DNA from 2 places in the Mesorhizobium kowhaii genome. Region 2 is predicted to be linked to the other one. Evidence: predicted binding sites of a transcription regulator. Region 2 holds the regulator's gene; the other holds the start of a gene.
The links. The regulator PhoB, encoded in region 2, activates phosphate uptake and scavenging genes when phosphate is short. The targets are predictions, from matches to a motif close to TGTCATNNANCTGTCAT.
Positions count from the first base shown of each region.

Region 1 (7,727 bases), on a different contig from region 2:
CCGAGATCGAGACGCTGGCCGACCGCATGTGGGAAATGCAGGAGAGCGAGGAACGCTTTCGCGGCCTGATCGACGCGCTTGGCGACCTCGTCATTCATCGCGACCGCGATGGCTACATCGTCTATGCCAACAAGATCTTCGCGGACCTCGTCGAAAGCGATCAACGCGACCTCGCCGGCAAGACCCTGGCGGAACTCGGCATCGATGTCGGCATCGTTCCCGATGCCGCCTTTTCCGACCATGAGTGCCTGAGCTCCACCGATGTCGCCATCCGCACGCCGAGCGGTCCGCGCTGGTTTTCGTGGATCGAACTGTCGGTGCGCGACAAGGACAGCGGCGCCGTTTCGCATCGCGCCATCGCGCGCGACATCACCGCCCGAAAACGCGCCGAATCCTCGCTGATCACCGCTCGCGAGCGGGCTGAATACGCCAGCCAGGCCAAATCCCGCTTCCTCGCCACCGTCAGCCATGAAATTCGTACGCCGATGAACGGCATCATGGGCATGGCCAGGCTGCTGGCCGACACCAGCCTGTCGCCGGAACAGCAGACCTATGTCGGCGCCGTGTCGACCTCGGCCAGCGCATTGCTCGCCCTGATCGAGGATCTGCTCGATTACTCCAAGATCGAGGCCGGACGCTTCGACCCGGAGCCGCAGCCGATGTCGGTGCGCGAGATCGCCGACAACATCGTCGAATTGCTGGCCGCCCGCGCTTTCGCCAAGGATATCGGGCTGGGCTGCCATGTCGAACCCGACGTGCCGCAATTGATCACCGCCGATCCGGGCAAGGTCAGGCAGGTGCTGCTCAACCTGATCGGCAATGCCATCAAGTTCACCGACAGCGGCGGCGTATTGGTGAGCATCGCGCGCGCGCGCACCGAGACCACCGACCGCATCTGCTTCACCATCGCCGACACCGGTCCAGGTTTGCATGAGGACGACCTGGAGCGCATTTTCGAAGAATTCGAGCAGGCCGACGGCACGTCGACGCGCACACATGGCGGGGCTGGCCTCGGCCTTGCCATCTCCAAACGCCTGGTGGCCGCCATGGGCGGCACGATTTCAGTATCGAGCCGGCTCGGTCAGGGATCGGAGTTCGTCTTCGAAATCCCGGCAATATCGGCCACCGAGGCGCCGCAGAGCCGGCAGAACGCGCTCTCGGGCAAGCGCGCGGTGATCCTGTCGAAAAACGCCGTCGAGGCCGACGCCATCGCCCGCACCATCCGCGCCAATGGCGGCGCGGTCGATGTCGCCACCACCGCCGCGCAGGCCGCGCCCTTCGCCGACGGCTGCGATGTGCTTCTGGTCGACGCAGCCATGGAAGAGAGCGACGGAAGGCTGCTCAAGCGCCTGCGCCAAAGCGGTTTCGACGACTGCGAGGCCATCACGCTGATCGCACCGACCGACCGTGGCATGCTTGGCGAGTTCCGCGCCAGCGGTTACGCAACCTTCCTTGCCAGGCCGGTGCGTGGCGGAACGCTTCTGCGTGTGCTGTTGAACAGTCATGCTCCCGCCCTCGCCCAGCCGCAGCCGGAAAAGAGTCGCGGGCCCGCACTTCGTGCCGTTGGCAGCCGCCAGCGGGGCCTGTCGGTGCTGATTGCCGAGGACAATGACATCAACGCCATGCTGGCCCGCGCCACGCTGCTGAAGGCCGGGCACCGCGTCAAGGTGGTCGGCAACGGCAAGGCCGCCGTCGAGGCTGTCACCGGCGCCGGACACAACCACCGCTTCGACGTGGTTCTGATGGATCTTCACATGCCGGTCATGGACGGGCTGGACGCGATTGCCGCCATCCGCCGCCACGAGGAGGAAACTGCCGTGCCTCCGGTGCCGATCATGGTGCTGTCGGCCGATAGCCAGGAAAAGACCCGCCATGCGGTGCTGGCCCATGGCGCCAGCGGCTTCGTTACCAAGCCACTCGACCCTGACGCGCTGGTCAATGCCGTCGAAGGACAGGTCGCGGCCTAGCGCATGGTCCCGAACCGAAGGTCAGGATTTCGACCGCCCATCCACCCCCGCCCGCTCGCGTAACGTAGCCGGTTGACCGTATTCGCCAGCCGACGAAGTATTGCCCACGACGTCGTATCACGGTACTGTCACAATCCTGTTGCACCTACACCGTATCCCCGTGCCAAGAGGGATGGCTCGAAGGAGAATCACTCGTGCATACAGTTATGCCGGAATGTGACACTCGGCCCAACGCCAGCAGCTTGCTTGCCGGACGTAACGTCGATTCCGTCATAAAGGGCGCAGCACTCGGCCGAATAGGTAATCTTGAAGTGCGGCTTGCCCGCAACGAGGCCGAGATCGCGGCCGCGCAGGAAGTCCGCTACCGAGTGTTTTACGATGAACTCGGCGCCAGGAAGGATCTGTTCCAGGCGCAGGATCGCCGTGATGCCGACCGGTTTGATCCGCTCTGCGACCATCTGCTTGTCTTCGATACTTCACTCTCCGGCCCCGAACATCGCCGCATCGTCGGCACCTATCGCCTGCTGCGGCAAGAAATCGCGGCCGCCGCGGGAGGATTCTATTCCGAGGGCGAATTCGAGCTGACCAAGCTCATCGCCCGTCATCCCGGCCAGCGTTTTCTCGAGCTCGGCCGTTCCTGCGTTTTGCCTGAATACCGCTCGAAGCGCACCATCGAGGCGCTGTGGCAAGGTATCTGGGCCTATATCAACCACTACGAAATCGGTGTGATGACCGGCTGCGCGTCCTTCCACGGCACCGTGCCGGCCGCGCATGCCGAAGCGTTCACCTATCTCGCCCACCATTGCCGGACGAATTCGGCCTGGGACGTACGCGCGGTGTCCGGGCGCTACTGTTCGATGGATCTGATGCCGATCGAAGCGGTCAACGCCAAGGCAGCGATCGCGGCGATGCCGCCGCTGGTCAAGGGCTATCTGCGCGTCGGCGCCCGCATCGGCGATGGCTGCGTTATCGACCGCGAATTCTCGACGGTCGACGTGTTCGTCGTGATGCCGGTCAAGGAAATCGGCGCCCGCTACGTCAACTACTATGGCGGGGAAGCCCAGCGCTTCGCTGCGTGAATAGCGAATAGCGAATAGCGAATAGCGAATAGGAATAGGAATAGGAATAGGAATAGGAATAGGAAGTAGTAGCGGGAGCTGCACGGCAACAACCACTATTCGCTACTCCCTATTCGCTACTCTCTTTCTTTTCATGGAATATCTTCTGGTCGCCGGCCGGGCCGGCTCTTGTAGGGGGGAAACGCCCAGCCGAAACGGAGCGCGCCGCCGCGCACGGCGAACGCCGCGGCGAAGCCGGCCAATCCTGAAACAATCTGCGGCAAGCCGGCGACATCGCCTGCTGTAAAGATGGCAGCGCCGACGAGCGCGGCCGTGACATAGATTTCTGGCTTCAGCAGCACCGAAGGCTCCCCCGCCAGAAGATCACGCAGGATACCGCCGAATGTGGCGGTCAGCATGCCGGTGATCACCGACACCGCCGGCGAGCCGGTGATGGCAAGTCCCTTGGCCGCGCCCATCACGGAAAACGCGGCAAGGCCGATGGCGTCGAGCCAGAGCAGCAGCTTGTAACGGGATTCGACACGGTGCGCGGTGAAGAACACCACCACCGCCACCACCGCGCAGATCAGCACATAGTCGCGGTTTCCCACCCAGAACACCGGCACGTTGAGGATCAGGTCGCGAAACGTACCGCCGCCGATTCCGGTGACGTTGGCCAGGAACAGGAAACCGATAATGTCGAGCTGCTTGCGTGAAGCAGCAAGCGCCCCGGTCGCGGCAAAGACGGCGACACCGGCATAGTCGAGAAGCGCGATGGGGTTCATGGCAGGACCAGGGAGTAAGGCAGTAGGGGAGTAGGGCAGTATGTTTTAGCACGAAGCCGCACTCTTGGGACGACCTCCCAATTCTCCTACTGCCCTACTGCCCTACTGCCCTACTGCCTCTACCTGCCTTATTCCCTAACTACGCATCCTTCTCGGCCTGCTCATTGACCGGCCCCGGCTCGACCGGTGTTTCGCCGGCGGCATGCTTGGGGCCGCCCTTGGCGACGCCGACCATGGCCGGGCGCAGCACCCGCTCGCCGATCGAATAGCCCGGCTGCATGACCTGGACCACGGTGTTGGCCGGGACATCCGGATTGGGCACTTCGAACATCGCCTGGTGGAAATTGGGATCGAACTTCTCGCCTTCCGGCGTGAGCTTCTTGACCCCGTGCCGTTCCAGCGCCGACAGCATGGCGCGCTCGGTGAGGTCGACGCCTTCGATCAGCGCCTTGAAGCCGGCATCGCCGGATGCCTTGGCCTCGGCCGGGATGGCGTCGAGCGCGCGGCGCAGATTGTCCGACACCGACAGCATGTCGCGTGCGAAATTCGCCACCGCGTAAGTGCGCGCGTCGTGCACGTCGCGTGCGGTGCGGCGGCGCAGGTTTTCCATCTCGGCCGCGACGCGCAGCGCGCGGTCCTTCAGGTCTTCATTTTCCTTCAGCAGCCGCACAAGGGCTTCATAGTCGCCATCGATGCTGCCCTCCGTACGCTCGGCATTGGCCTCGGTCGCCTCGACTTCATCGGACGCGCGTTCGTCTTTTGCCTGGTCGCTCATCGCCGTTTCCCGTCAATCTCGAATGGTAGGGATTTTGAGCCCGATATCGAGGTTTGGCGGCCAAAAATCAAGGGGTAAGCGATAGTGGAGGCTCTCGGCCAGGGCAGGACAACGAACGGCAGGGTCCTTCGATTTTAATTCAAATTTTACCCTGATCGCCAGCTTTGCTTGCCACAAAGGCGTGATGCGGGAACCATTCCCTTGCTGGAGGAGTTTCGAAGCCGACACAGGATTTTGAGACGATGACCCGCAACAAAGGCGAAAAGGGAGAAAAGCTGGCCACCGAGGTCAGGCGCCAGTTCGGCGCCGAGGCGGTGACGCGCTTTCTGCGCACCTTGCCGGCCTTCCGCACCGAGGCCGACATTCCCGACCGCTTCAGGGAGTTGCTCGACCGCCTCGACGGGGCGGAGGACAGTGACGTCGGCTGGCGCCGGCAATAGCACGACAACCGCCCCATCCTCGATCGCGAGTAGAGATCGGCCCTAAAAGCGGAAAACCCCTATGCTCAGACGACAGAGCGAGCATCGGGTCCCGGAACGATTGGACTTGAAAGCCCGGCGCTCCAAGGGTGAACCATCACGCTGATCAAGCGATTGGCTGGCTCGACCGCCGGGCACGCGACAATTACGCACAGTAATTTTGCGTGACCTGTGTCTTGCGGTGGCGGGGCGCCCTGACTATGCTTCCTGATGAACATGATTTCCCCTGAGGCGGCCGCCAACAGCAAGCGCGCCTGGCTTAAGATTCTGGCGCGCTACAAGAAGCCCGACAGGCGCCGCAGCGCGCTCGAACTCGCCATCACCCTTATTCCCTTCGTCACGCTCTGGGCGCTCTCTTCGGCCGCCTACTCCTACGGTCATTGGTGGGGTCTGGTCCTCATTCTTCCGGCGGCCGGGTTTCTGGTGCGCATCTTCATGATCCAGCACGATTGCGGCCACGGCTCCTTCTTCGCCAATCGTTATGCCGACGACTGGATCGGCCGCGCGCTCGGCATTCTGACGCTGACGCCCTACGACTGCTGGCGGCGCGCCCACGCGACCCATCATGCCAGCGCCGGCAATCTTGACGAACGCGGGATGGGCGACATCAGGACGCTGACCGTTGCCGAATACCGGCAATTGTCATGGCGAGGCCGCCTTGCCTATCGTCTCTATCGCCACCCGCTGGTGATGTTCGGGCTCGGGCCAATCTGGCTGTTCATCTTCGAGCAAAGATTGCCCATCGGCATGATGCGGGGCGGCCTGACGCCCTGGGTGTCGTCAATGACCACCAATCTTGGCATCGCAGTTACGGCAGCTATCCTCATCTGGTTCGTCGGCCCCGGCGCGTTCCTGGTTGTTCATCTGCCGATCGTCATCCTCGCCGGTTCGGCCGGCATCTGGCTGTTCTACGTCCAGCACCAGTTCGAGGAGACGGAATGGGCAAAGGACGCCGACTGGGAATTCCAGCACGCCGCCCTGCACGGATCGTCCTACTACGATCTGCCGCCGGTGCTGAACTGGTTCACCGGCAACATCGGCGTCCACCACGTCCACCACCTCTCCGCCAAGGTGCCGGGCTACCGGTTGCAGGAAGTGCTGCGGGATTATCCGGAGCTGCGCGGCATCGGTCGCGTCACGCTGCTCGACAGCCTGCGCTGCGTCAAACTGGCGTTGTGGGACGAAAACCGCCGCAAGCTGGTGTCGTTCCGCGAGGCGCTGGCAGCGGCGTAGAGAACCGCCGCACCATACGGCGCGGCGGCATTGGCAAAATCCTGGATTTGGTTTTGGCGCAATTCCGGACGGAAAACCGTTTCACTTTTCCTGGACTTGCTGTCTTTGTTTTGCCTGGAATTGCTCCGGATCAGGCCGCCTGGCGCTCGTCGCGCATCAGGATCTCGCCATGGCGGATTTCCGTGCCCAGCACCTTCAGGCATTCGCGGATGAAGTTGGACAGGCCCGGCCAGCCCTTGGCTGACACGAGATTGCCATCGACATGAGCGCCGGTCGGCGCGACGTCGATGTAGATGCCGCCGGCCAGCGTCACCTCCGGCTCGCAATAATGTAGCGCCGCGACTTCCCGGCCTCGCACCACGCCGTCGACGGCGATCAGGATCTGCACGCCATGGCAGATGGTGAAGATCGGCTTGCCGGCCTCGTGGAAATGCCGCACCAGCGCCTGCACCCGCTTGTCGATGCGGATATATTCCGGCCCGCGCCCGCCCGCCGCATAGACGGCATCATAGTCGTCCGGCTTCACCTCGGCGAAGGTCTTGTTGAGGATGTAGTCATGGCCAGGCTTTTCCGTATAGGTCTGGTGGCCTTCGAAGTCATGCAGCGACGTCTTCAGGATGTCGCCGGCCTTCTTGTCGGGGCAGACGACATGCACCGTATGGCCAACGGCATGCATGGCCTGTTCAAAGACGAAAATCTCGTACTCCTCGCTGAACTCACCAACGAGCATCAGTATTTTCTTGCCAGCCATTCCCGGTTCCTCCCTTGTGGCCACATTTATTTCGGATCACGAAATAATGGACCTATCCTAAGGGCAGGACGATAAAAGAGAAAGCGCAAATCGCATGATTGGTAAGACCAGTTCATGTTGATTGCCGTCGGCATCGCCACGAGACGTTCCACAACAGGCGAAGATAGCACTACTGGTTCGACCAGAACTCCGATCAGACGGCCGCTTTGATCATGTCCGCCGCCTTTTCGGCGACCATGATGGTCGGCGCATTGGTGTTGCCACCGATCAACGTCGGCATCACCGAGGCGTCGACCACCCGCAAGGCCCGTATGCCGCGCACGCGGAGCTGCGGGTCGACCACCGACAGATCATCGATGCCCATCTTGCAGGTGCCCGCCGGGTGATAGATCGTATCGGCGCGGGCTCGGATATGGGTCATCAGCTCTGCATCGCTCGAAACGCCGGCGGTGTAGATTTCCTTGGCGCGGTATTTGGCCAGCGCCGGCGCCTCCAATATGCCGCGCATCATTCTGACCCCCTTGAGCAGCAGCTCGGCGTCGCGTTCGTCGGACAGGAAACGCGGATCGATGCGAGGTGGCGCCAGCGGGTCCGGCGTCGACAGCCCGACCTCGCCGCGCGAATGGGGTCGCAGCACGCAGACGTGGCAGGAAAAGCCATAACCCATATGCAGCTTGCG
Region 1 is NZ_JBHLYT010000044.1:192,380-200,106, forward strand. Features, by position in the region: gene ACFFNA_RS25095 (hybrid sensor histidine kinase/response regulator) at 1-1,967, shown strand, start outside; gene olsB (l-ornithine N(alpha)-acyltransferase) at 2,174-3,046, shown strand; gene ACFFNA_RS25105 (trimeric intracellular cation channel family protein) at 3,178-3,810, opposite strand; gene grpE (nucleotide exchange factor GrpE) at 3,950-4,585, opposite strand; gene ACFFNA_RS25115 (hypothetical protein) at 4,828-5,025, shown strand; gene ACFFNA_RS25120 (fatty acid desaturase) at 5,275-6,297, shown strand; gene ACFFNA_RS25125 (DJ-1/PfpI family protein) at 6,428-7,048, opposite strand; partial or broken gene ACFFNA_RS25130 (GMC family oxidoreductase) at 7,242-7,727, opposite strand, start outside.
Region 1: a site for PhoB is predicted at 2,094-2,110, ahead of olsB (l-ornithine N(alpha)-acyltransferase). Genes of this name have one in related genera too.

Region 2 (7,727 bases):
GTCGCCGGGTCGTCGACCGTGCTACCCTATGCCAAGATCGTCGCGGAGCAGTTCGGCGAAGCCTTCACCAACTTCAAGACCCCGGTGGTCGAGTCCGGCGGCAGCGGCGCCGGCATCAAGGAATTCTGCAAGGGCGTCGGCGAAGACACGATCGATATCGCCAACTCCTCGCGCCCGATCAAAAAGGACGAAATCAAGTCCTGCGCCGACGCTGGCGTCAAGGAAATCCAGGAAGTTCGCATTGGCTATGACGGCATCGTCTTCGCCACCGACATCAAGGGTCCGGACTGGGCGCTGGTTCCCGCCGACATCTACAAGGCGCTCGCCGCCAAGCTCGTCGTCGACGGCAAGCTGGTCGACAATCCGAACACCAAGTGGAGCCAGGTCAATCCGAAGCTGCCCGACTGGGATATCGCTGCCTACATTCCCGGCGAAAAGCATGGCACGCGCGAAGTGTTCGAGACCAAGCTTCTCGACGCCGGCTGCGACAAGGCTGCCATCAAGGCCACCGGCGTCGCCGACGACAAGGAAGTCGGCAAGACCTGCATTGCGATCCGCAAGGACGGCAAGGCCATCGACATCGACGGCGACTACACCGAGACGCTCGCCCGCATCGACTCGAACAAGACCGGCGTCGGCGTGTTCGGCCTCGCCTTCTACGAGAACAATGCCGACAAGCTGAAGGTCGCTACCGTGGAAGGCATCACGCCTTCGACCGAGACGATCGCCAGCGGCAAGTATCCCGTGTCGCGCCCGCTGTTCTTCTATGTGAAGAAGGCGCATCTCGGCGTCGTCCCCGGTCTCAAGGAATATGTCGAGTTTTTCCTTGACGACCAGATGGTAGGCCCGGAAAGCCCGCTCGCCGAATACGGCCTCGTCGCGGCCCCGGACGCCGAACGTCAGGCCCAGCGCGACGCTTTCGCCGCCGGAAAGTCGATGTAACCAATCTACAAAACCAGGGCGCCGGCCGAAGCCGGCGTCCTGGTTTTGCCGCCTGCCGCTGGCGGGTGGCGATTTGAGCATCCTTTGCTCTAGAGTTTCCCCTGGGGTGGGTCCATGTCGTCCATGCTCGTACTGGCCATTGTCGTCGCCATCGGCCTGGTTGCATTCCTGATAGGTCGGCAGCGTGCCGCAGCGCAGGACAACGGCACGGTGAAGCCGCATTCGCGCGCCCACTATCACGGCTGGTGGGCCTTCCTGCTCGCCGTCCTGCCTGCCCTTTTGCTGCTTGCCGTCTGGACCATCGGCTCGTCCTTCTATCTCGACCGGCACATTCACGCTGCCTTGCCTGAGCGCACCGCTGACAGCAAGGTTGCCAGCGAAGCGCTGGACGTCAGCCTGGTAAAGAGCCTCGCCAAAGGCCTGCATCAGCTCGATGCGAACACGCTGGCGGCGCTGCCCGCGACCTTCGCCGAGCTGCAGCCGCTGCTCGCAGCCAAGGGCGTGGCGCTGGCAACGGATTCGCAAGACTACATGATCCCGATCGCCGTCGAAGCGAACGCCGTGCAGAGCCGGCTTGGCAGGATCGGCGCTGTCCTTGCATTCGCCCTGTCGATCGCCGGCGCTTTCTATGCGCTCAGGCAAATCGCACCGCGTGCAAGGGCGCGCAACAATGTCGAGAGGCTGATGCTGTGGGGGCTGCTCGCTGCGTCGACCATCGCCATCCTGACCACGGTTGGTATCGTGCTTTCGATGCTGTTCCAGACGATCCAGTTCTTCGAGAGCGTCTCGCCGATGAGCTTCTTCTTTGGCACGGTCTGGGATCCGCGCTTCGCCGCCGCCGGCTCGGGCGGCAGCCAGGGCCAGTTCGGCCTGATCCCGCTTCTCGCCGGTACCCTCTACATCGCCCTGATTGCATTGCTGGTCGCGGTGCCGGTCGGCCTGATGTCGGCGGTCTACATGGCCGAATATGCATCGCCCAGGGTGAGATCGGTGGTCAAGCCGGCGCTTGAACTGCTGGCCGGCATACCGACCATCGTCTACGGCATCTTCGCCGTCGTCACGCTGGGGCCGTTCCTGCGCGACCTCTCCGCCGCGCTCACCGGCGGCTCGCCGTTCATCCAGGGCCAGAGCATCTTCACCGCCGGCCTGGTCATGGGCGTCATGCTGATCCCGGTCGTGTCCTCGCTGTCCGACGACATCATCACCGCGGTGCCGCGCGCTATGCGCGACGGCTCGCTCGGCCTTGGCGCGACGCGTTCGGAGACGATCAAGCGGGTGATCCTACCGGCGGCGCTCCCGGGCATCGTCGGCGCCATCCTGCTGACCGCCTCGCGCGCCATCGGCGAAACGATGATCGTCGTGCTGGCCGCCGGTGTCGCCGCCAATCTCACCATCAATCCGTTTGAGGCGATGACGACCATCACCGTCAAGATCGTCAACCAGCTCACCGGCGATCTCGAGTTCAATTCGCCGCAAACCCTGGTCGCCTTCGCGCTCGGCCTCACGCTGTTCGCCCTGACGCTGGTGATGAACATCGTCGCGCTCTACATCGTGCGCAAGTACCGGGAGCAGTACGAATGACCGACATCCCCATGAATACGATGGTCCGGGTCGCCGCTCATCCGCGCCGCGACATCGGCCTGAAGGCCCGCTATGCCGCCGAACGCCGCTTCCGCATCTACGGCATGCTGGCGATTTCCGTCGGCCTTGCGTTCCTGGCCATCATGCTCATCACCATCGTCACGAAGGGTTACACGGCCTTCTGGCAGACGACGGTGTCGCTGCCGATCAGCTTTGACGAGAAGGTGATCGATCCGTCCAACAAGCGCGCCACCGATCCGACCGTGCTGATCAAGGCAAACTATCCAAAGCTCGCCGAAAAGGCGCTGATCGCCAAGCTCGGCATCAATCCCGACGACAAGCCGTCGACCCTGAAGCTCAAGGGCTTCCTGTCCGAAGGTGCCCGCGTCCAGCTGCGCAACATCGTCGCCGCCGATCCGTCGGTCATCGGCACGACGCGCGACGTCAACATCCTTGCCGCCGCCAATCTCGACTCCGCCTTCAAGGGCCAGATCGACCTTGGCGTCGAGGAAGCGCGCCGCAAGGTCTCCGACCAGCAGATCGCCTGGATGAACAAGCTCAGGGCGGACGGTGCGATGGCCGAGCATTTCAACACCGGCCTGTTCTCCTACGGCGCTTCAAGCCGTCCGGAAACCTCGGGCATGGGCGTGGCGATCATCGGCTCGTTCTACATGATGGTGATCGTTCTGCTGCTGGCGCTGCCGATCGGTGTCGCCGCCTCCATCTATCTGGAGGAATTCGCCAAGAAGAACCGCTTCACCGACCTGATCGAGGTCAACATCAACAATCTGGCGGCGGTGCCGTCGATCGTCTTCGGCCTGCTCGGCCTCGCCGTGTTCATCAATTTCCTCGGCATGCCGCGCTCTGCTGCGTTCGTCGGTGGCCTGGTGCTGACGCTGATGACGCTGCCGACGATCATCATCGCGACACGCGCCGCGCTTGCCGCGGTGCCGCCGTCGATCCGCGCCGCAGCGCTCGGCCTCGGCGCGTCCAAGATGCAGATGGTGTTCCAGCATATCCTGCCGCTAGCCGCCCCCGGCATTCTCACCGGCACCATCATCGGCCTGGCGCGTGCGCTGGGCGAAACCGCGCCGCTGCTGCTCATCGGCATGGTCGCCTTCGTTGCCGACTATCCAAAGACGCCCTTCGACCCGGCGACCGCGCTGCCGGTGCAGATCTACATGTGGGCCAACGAGGCCGAACGTGCCTTCGTCGAGCGCATGTCGGGCGCCATCATCATCCTGCTGGTCTTCCTCATGGCCATGAACATCACAGCGATCGTGCTTCGGCGTCGGTTCGAGCGTCGCTGGTAGAAAAAAAGGCATCTGGTATGAACATCATGACCGAACAGTCTCTTGAAAACGCAGTGGGCGACAAAATGAACGCCAAGTCGAACGAAGTGATCAAGATGCGCGGCGACAAAGTCGGCGTGTTCTACGGCGACAAGCAGGCGCTGTTCGACGTCAATCTCGACGTTCGCCTCAATCAGGTGACAGCGCTGATCGGCCCTTCGGGCTGCGGGAAGTCCACCTTCCTGCGCTGCCTCAACCGTATGAACGACACCATCGACTCGGCACGGGTGACCGGCAAGATCACGCTGGACGAAGAGGATATCTACGACAAGAACATTGACGTCGTCGAACTCAGGGCGCGCGTCGGCATGGTGTTCCAGAAGCCCAATCCGTTCCCGAAGTCGATCTATGAGAACGTTGCCTATGGCCCACGTATCCACGGGCTGGCCAAGCGAAAGGCCGACATGGATCAGATCGTCGAACAGAGCCTGAAGAAGGCGGCGATCTGGAACGAGGTCAAGGATCGCCTGCAAGAACCCGGCACCGGCCTCTCCGGCGGCCAGCAGCAACGTCTATGCATCGCGCGCGCCATCGCCGTATCGCCAGAGGTGATCCTTATGGACGAGCCCTGCTCGGCGCTCGATCCGATCGCCACCGCGCGCGTCGAGGAGCTGATCGACGAGCTGCGCCAGAACTACACGATTGTCATCGTCACCCATTCGATGCAGCAAGCGGCGCGCGTGTCGCAGCGCACGGCGATGTTCCATCTCGGCTATCTGGTCGAGGAGGGCGCCACCGACAAGATGTTCACCAACCCCGACGACAAGCGCACTCAAGACTATATCACCGGCCGGTTCGGCTGAGTGGTCCGGCGTTGAATTTTCAGGCACGAGGACTGGATCATGGGTGAACATACCGTCGCATCTTTCGATGAGGATCTGGAGCAGATCAGCCAGCTGATCCGCGACATGGGCGATTTGGCCCGCTCGATGGTCAGCGGCTCGACGCGCGCCTTGCTCAATTCGGACAACGCCCTGGCGCAGCGCGTCGTTTCCGACGACACCATCATGGATGCGCGCCAGCGCGAGCTGGACGACCGCGCCATCACGCTGATCGCCAAGCGCCAGCCGATGGCCAACGACCTGCGCGCCGTCGTCGGTTCGATCCGCATGGCCGGTGATCTCGAACGCATCGGTGATCTTGCCAAGAACATCGCCAAGCGCGTCGGCACCCTCGGCCTCAGCGTCACGCCGCGCGACCTGTCGCACTCCATCGACGCAATGGCGCAGCTGGTGCTGATCCAGGTGCAGGGCGTCATCGAGGAATATGCGGCGCGCGACGCCGAGGCCCTGGCGAAACTGCGCGCCGACGATGAGCGCATCGACGTGAAATACACCTCCGTGTTCCGCGAACTCCTTACCTACATGATGGAAGACCCGCGCAACATCACCGCTTGCACGCATCTTTTGTTCTGCGCCAAGAACCTCGAGCGCATCGGCGATCACGTCACCAACATCGCTGAAAATGCGTATTATGTTTTGACCGGCACGCAGCTGCCCGCCAATCGTCCGAAGCAGGACGAGACGGCAATGTCCGCGCCAGCGGCATGACGACAGGGGTGACCAGTCGATGATCGCGCCACGCATCATGGTGGTGGAGGACGAGGAGCCGCTAGGTGTGCTGCTCCGCTACAATCTGGAGTCCGAGGGTTACCAGGTCGAGGTGGTGACGCGCGGCGACGAGGCCGAGATCCGGCTGCAGGAGAACGTCCCCGACCTTCTGGTGCTCGACTGGATGGTGCCGGCGGTTTCCGGCATCGAACTCTGCCGCCGGCTAAGGATGCGTCCCGAGACCGAGCGTCTGCCGATCATCATGCTGACCGCGCGTGGCGAGGAAAGCGATCGTGTGCGCGGCCTCTCGACCGGCGCCGACGACTATCTGGTCAAGCCGTTCTCGACGCCGGAGTTCATGGCCAGGATCAAGGCGCTGCTGCGCCGCGCCAAGCCGGAAGTGCTGTCCAGCGTGCTCAAGGTCGGCGATATCGTGCTCGATCGTGAATCGCACCGGGTCTATCGCAAGAAGAGCGAGATCCGGCTCGGGCCGACCGAATTTCGCCTGCTCGAGTTCATGATGCGCCATCCCGGCCGCGTGTTTTCGCGCAGCCAGCTGCTCGACAATGTCTGGGGCGAGACGATCTACATCGATGAGCGCACGGTCGACGTGCATGTCGGCCGGCTGCGCAAGGCGGTCAACAACGGCCGCATGCCCGATGTCATCCGCACCATCCGCGGTGCTGGATACGCAATCAGGGAAGATTAGGGATGCGCTGATATTCAGGTGATGCCGGCCTGCGAACGGCGTCTTCCTGTGCTTCCGGTACTCACGTACTGGAATGTACGCTCCGTTCCGGTTCTCGGAATCCACCATTCTCGGCGCGGCCTGACCTGAATCTCAGCACATCCCAAGTCCGCGTTCTTCGGGCAAATTCAAGCCACGTTCTTGCCGCCGAGGCCGGATCTTGTCTGCGTGCCGGGCGCGAAAATCTCCTGGTCGACGAAGGTCAGCGCCCGCATGGCGCAGCCTTCGCGGATCAGTGGCAGTTCGTTCGGTTCGGTGTCGAAAGAAATCGATTTCGAATGCTGGCCGCCTGCGGTCTGGGCAATCGCCTCGCGCAATGCCGGCTCGATCAGGTCGAAGGCGGCGGCGCTGACACCGACCATGGCGACCGGCGCCGGATCGATCAACGCGAACAGGCTGCCGAGACCGTAGCCGAGCGCTTCGCCGGCCTTGCGGTAGGCCTCGCGCTCGGGTCCGTCTCTTTCGCGGGCCGCGGTTGCCAGCGCGCGCATGTCAGCGTCACTGACATCGGCCACTGGTTCTGCGTCCTCACTCATCTGCCTTGCGTTGCGCCAGATGGCGTAGTTGCCGGCATAGGCCTCGACGCAGCCGCGCCGTCCGCAGCGGCACAGCGCGCCGTTCGGCCGATGGATCATGTGGCCGAACTCGCCGCCCGAGGAATGGGTGCCGGTGAACAGCTCGCCCTTCAGCACCAGGCCCATGCCGATGCCGTGCGACAGCAGGATGGCGATGAAGTCGTCGCGGTAGCGCTGGGGATCGCGCCAGCGCAGCGCTATCGCCATCATGTTGCAGTCGTTTTCCATGGTGGCGGGGATGCCGAATTCGTCTTCGAGTATGTCGGCGAAGGCGATATCGGTGTGCGGCGTGATCGGCGACCACAGCATGGCGCGGGCACGCGTGTCGGTGATGCCCTGGATCGCCAGCGCGATGCGGGCGACACTGCGGACGTCGAGGTCGGGGTCTTCGAGACGGCGCCGCACGATGGCGACGCATTCACCGACCAGCGCGTCGCGCGGCATGGTCAGCGTGTCCAGCCGGCGCTGTTCCTCGGCGATCACCTGGCCGGCATAGTCGATGACGGCGACCGAGAGGAAGTTCAGCGACAGCACCACGGTCATCACCGCCGCCGCTTCCGGATTGAGGCCGAGGCCGACCTGCGGCCGGCCGCGTTTGAGCGAGCCGGCCTCGCTCGGCTTGCTCTCAGTCAGGATGCCTTCGCCGATGAGGTCGGAGGAGATCGCCGATATGGTCGAATGGCTGAGGCCCGTGGTCGCGGCGATCTCGGTGCGGGACGGCTGTCCGGCGCGGCGCACGGCCGCGATCACCATCGCCCGGTTGCGGCGGCGCAGATCGTCGTGGCGGATTCCGACCGACATGCTTTTTCACATCCTCCCGGCCGCTGTAGCCTTTCGTGCCCCCCGAAGGCCATCAGCGATGGGCCAAATTCTGGCAGAAGCCTGCCATCCTGTCATTATTTATTCCGGAGCTCGAAAAAAATTCAGAGAGACATCAAAATCCATCAGAATCGATGTTGACAGCGTTCGGGTGTTGGAT
Region 2 is NZ_JBHLYT010000046.1:295-8,021, reverse strand. Features, by position in the region: gene ACFFNA_RS25765 (PstS family phosphate ABC transporter substrate-binding protein) at 1-942, shown strand, start outside; gene pstC (phosphate ABC transporter permease subunit PstC) at 1,057-2,523, shown strand; gene pstA (phosphate ABC transporter permease PstA) at 2,520-3,836, shown strand; gene pstB (phosphate ABC transporter ATP-binding protein PstB) at 3,854-4,678, shown strand; gene phoU (phosphate signaling complex protein PhoU) at 4,718-5,425, shown strand; gene phoB (phosphate regulon transcriptional regulator PhoB) at 5,445-6,134, shown strand; gene ACFFNA_RS25735 (ROK family protein) at 6,302-7,549, opposite strand.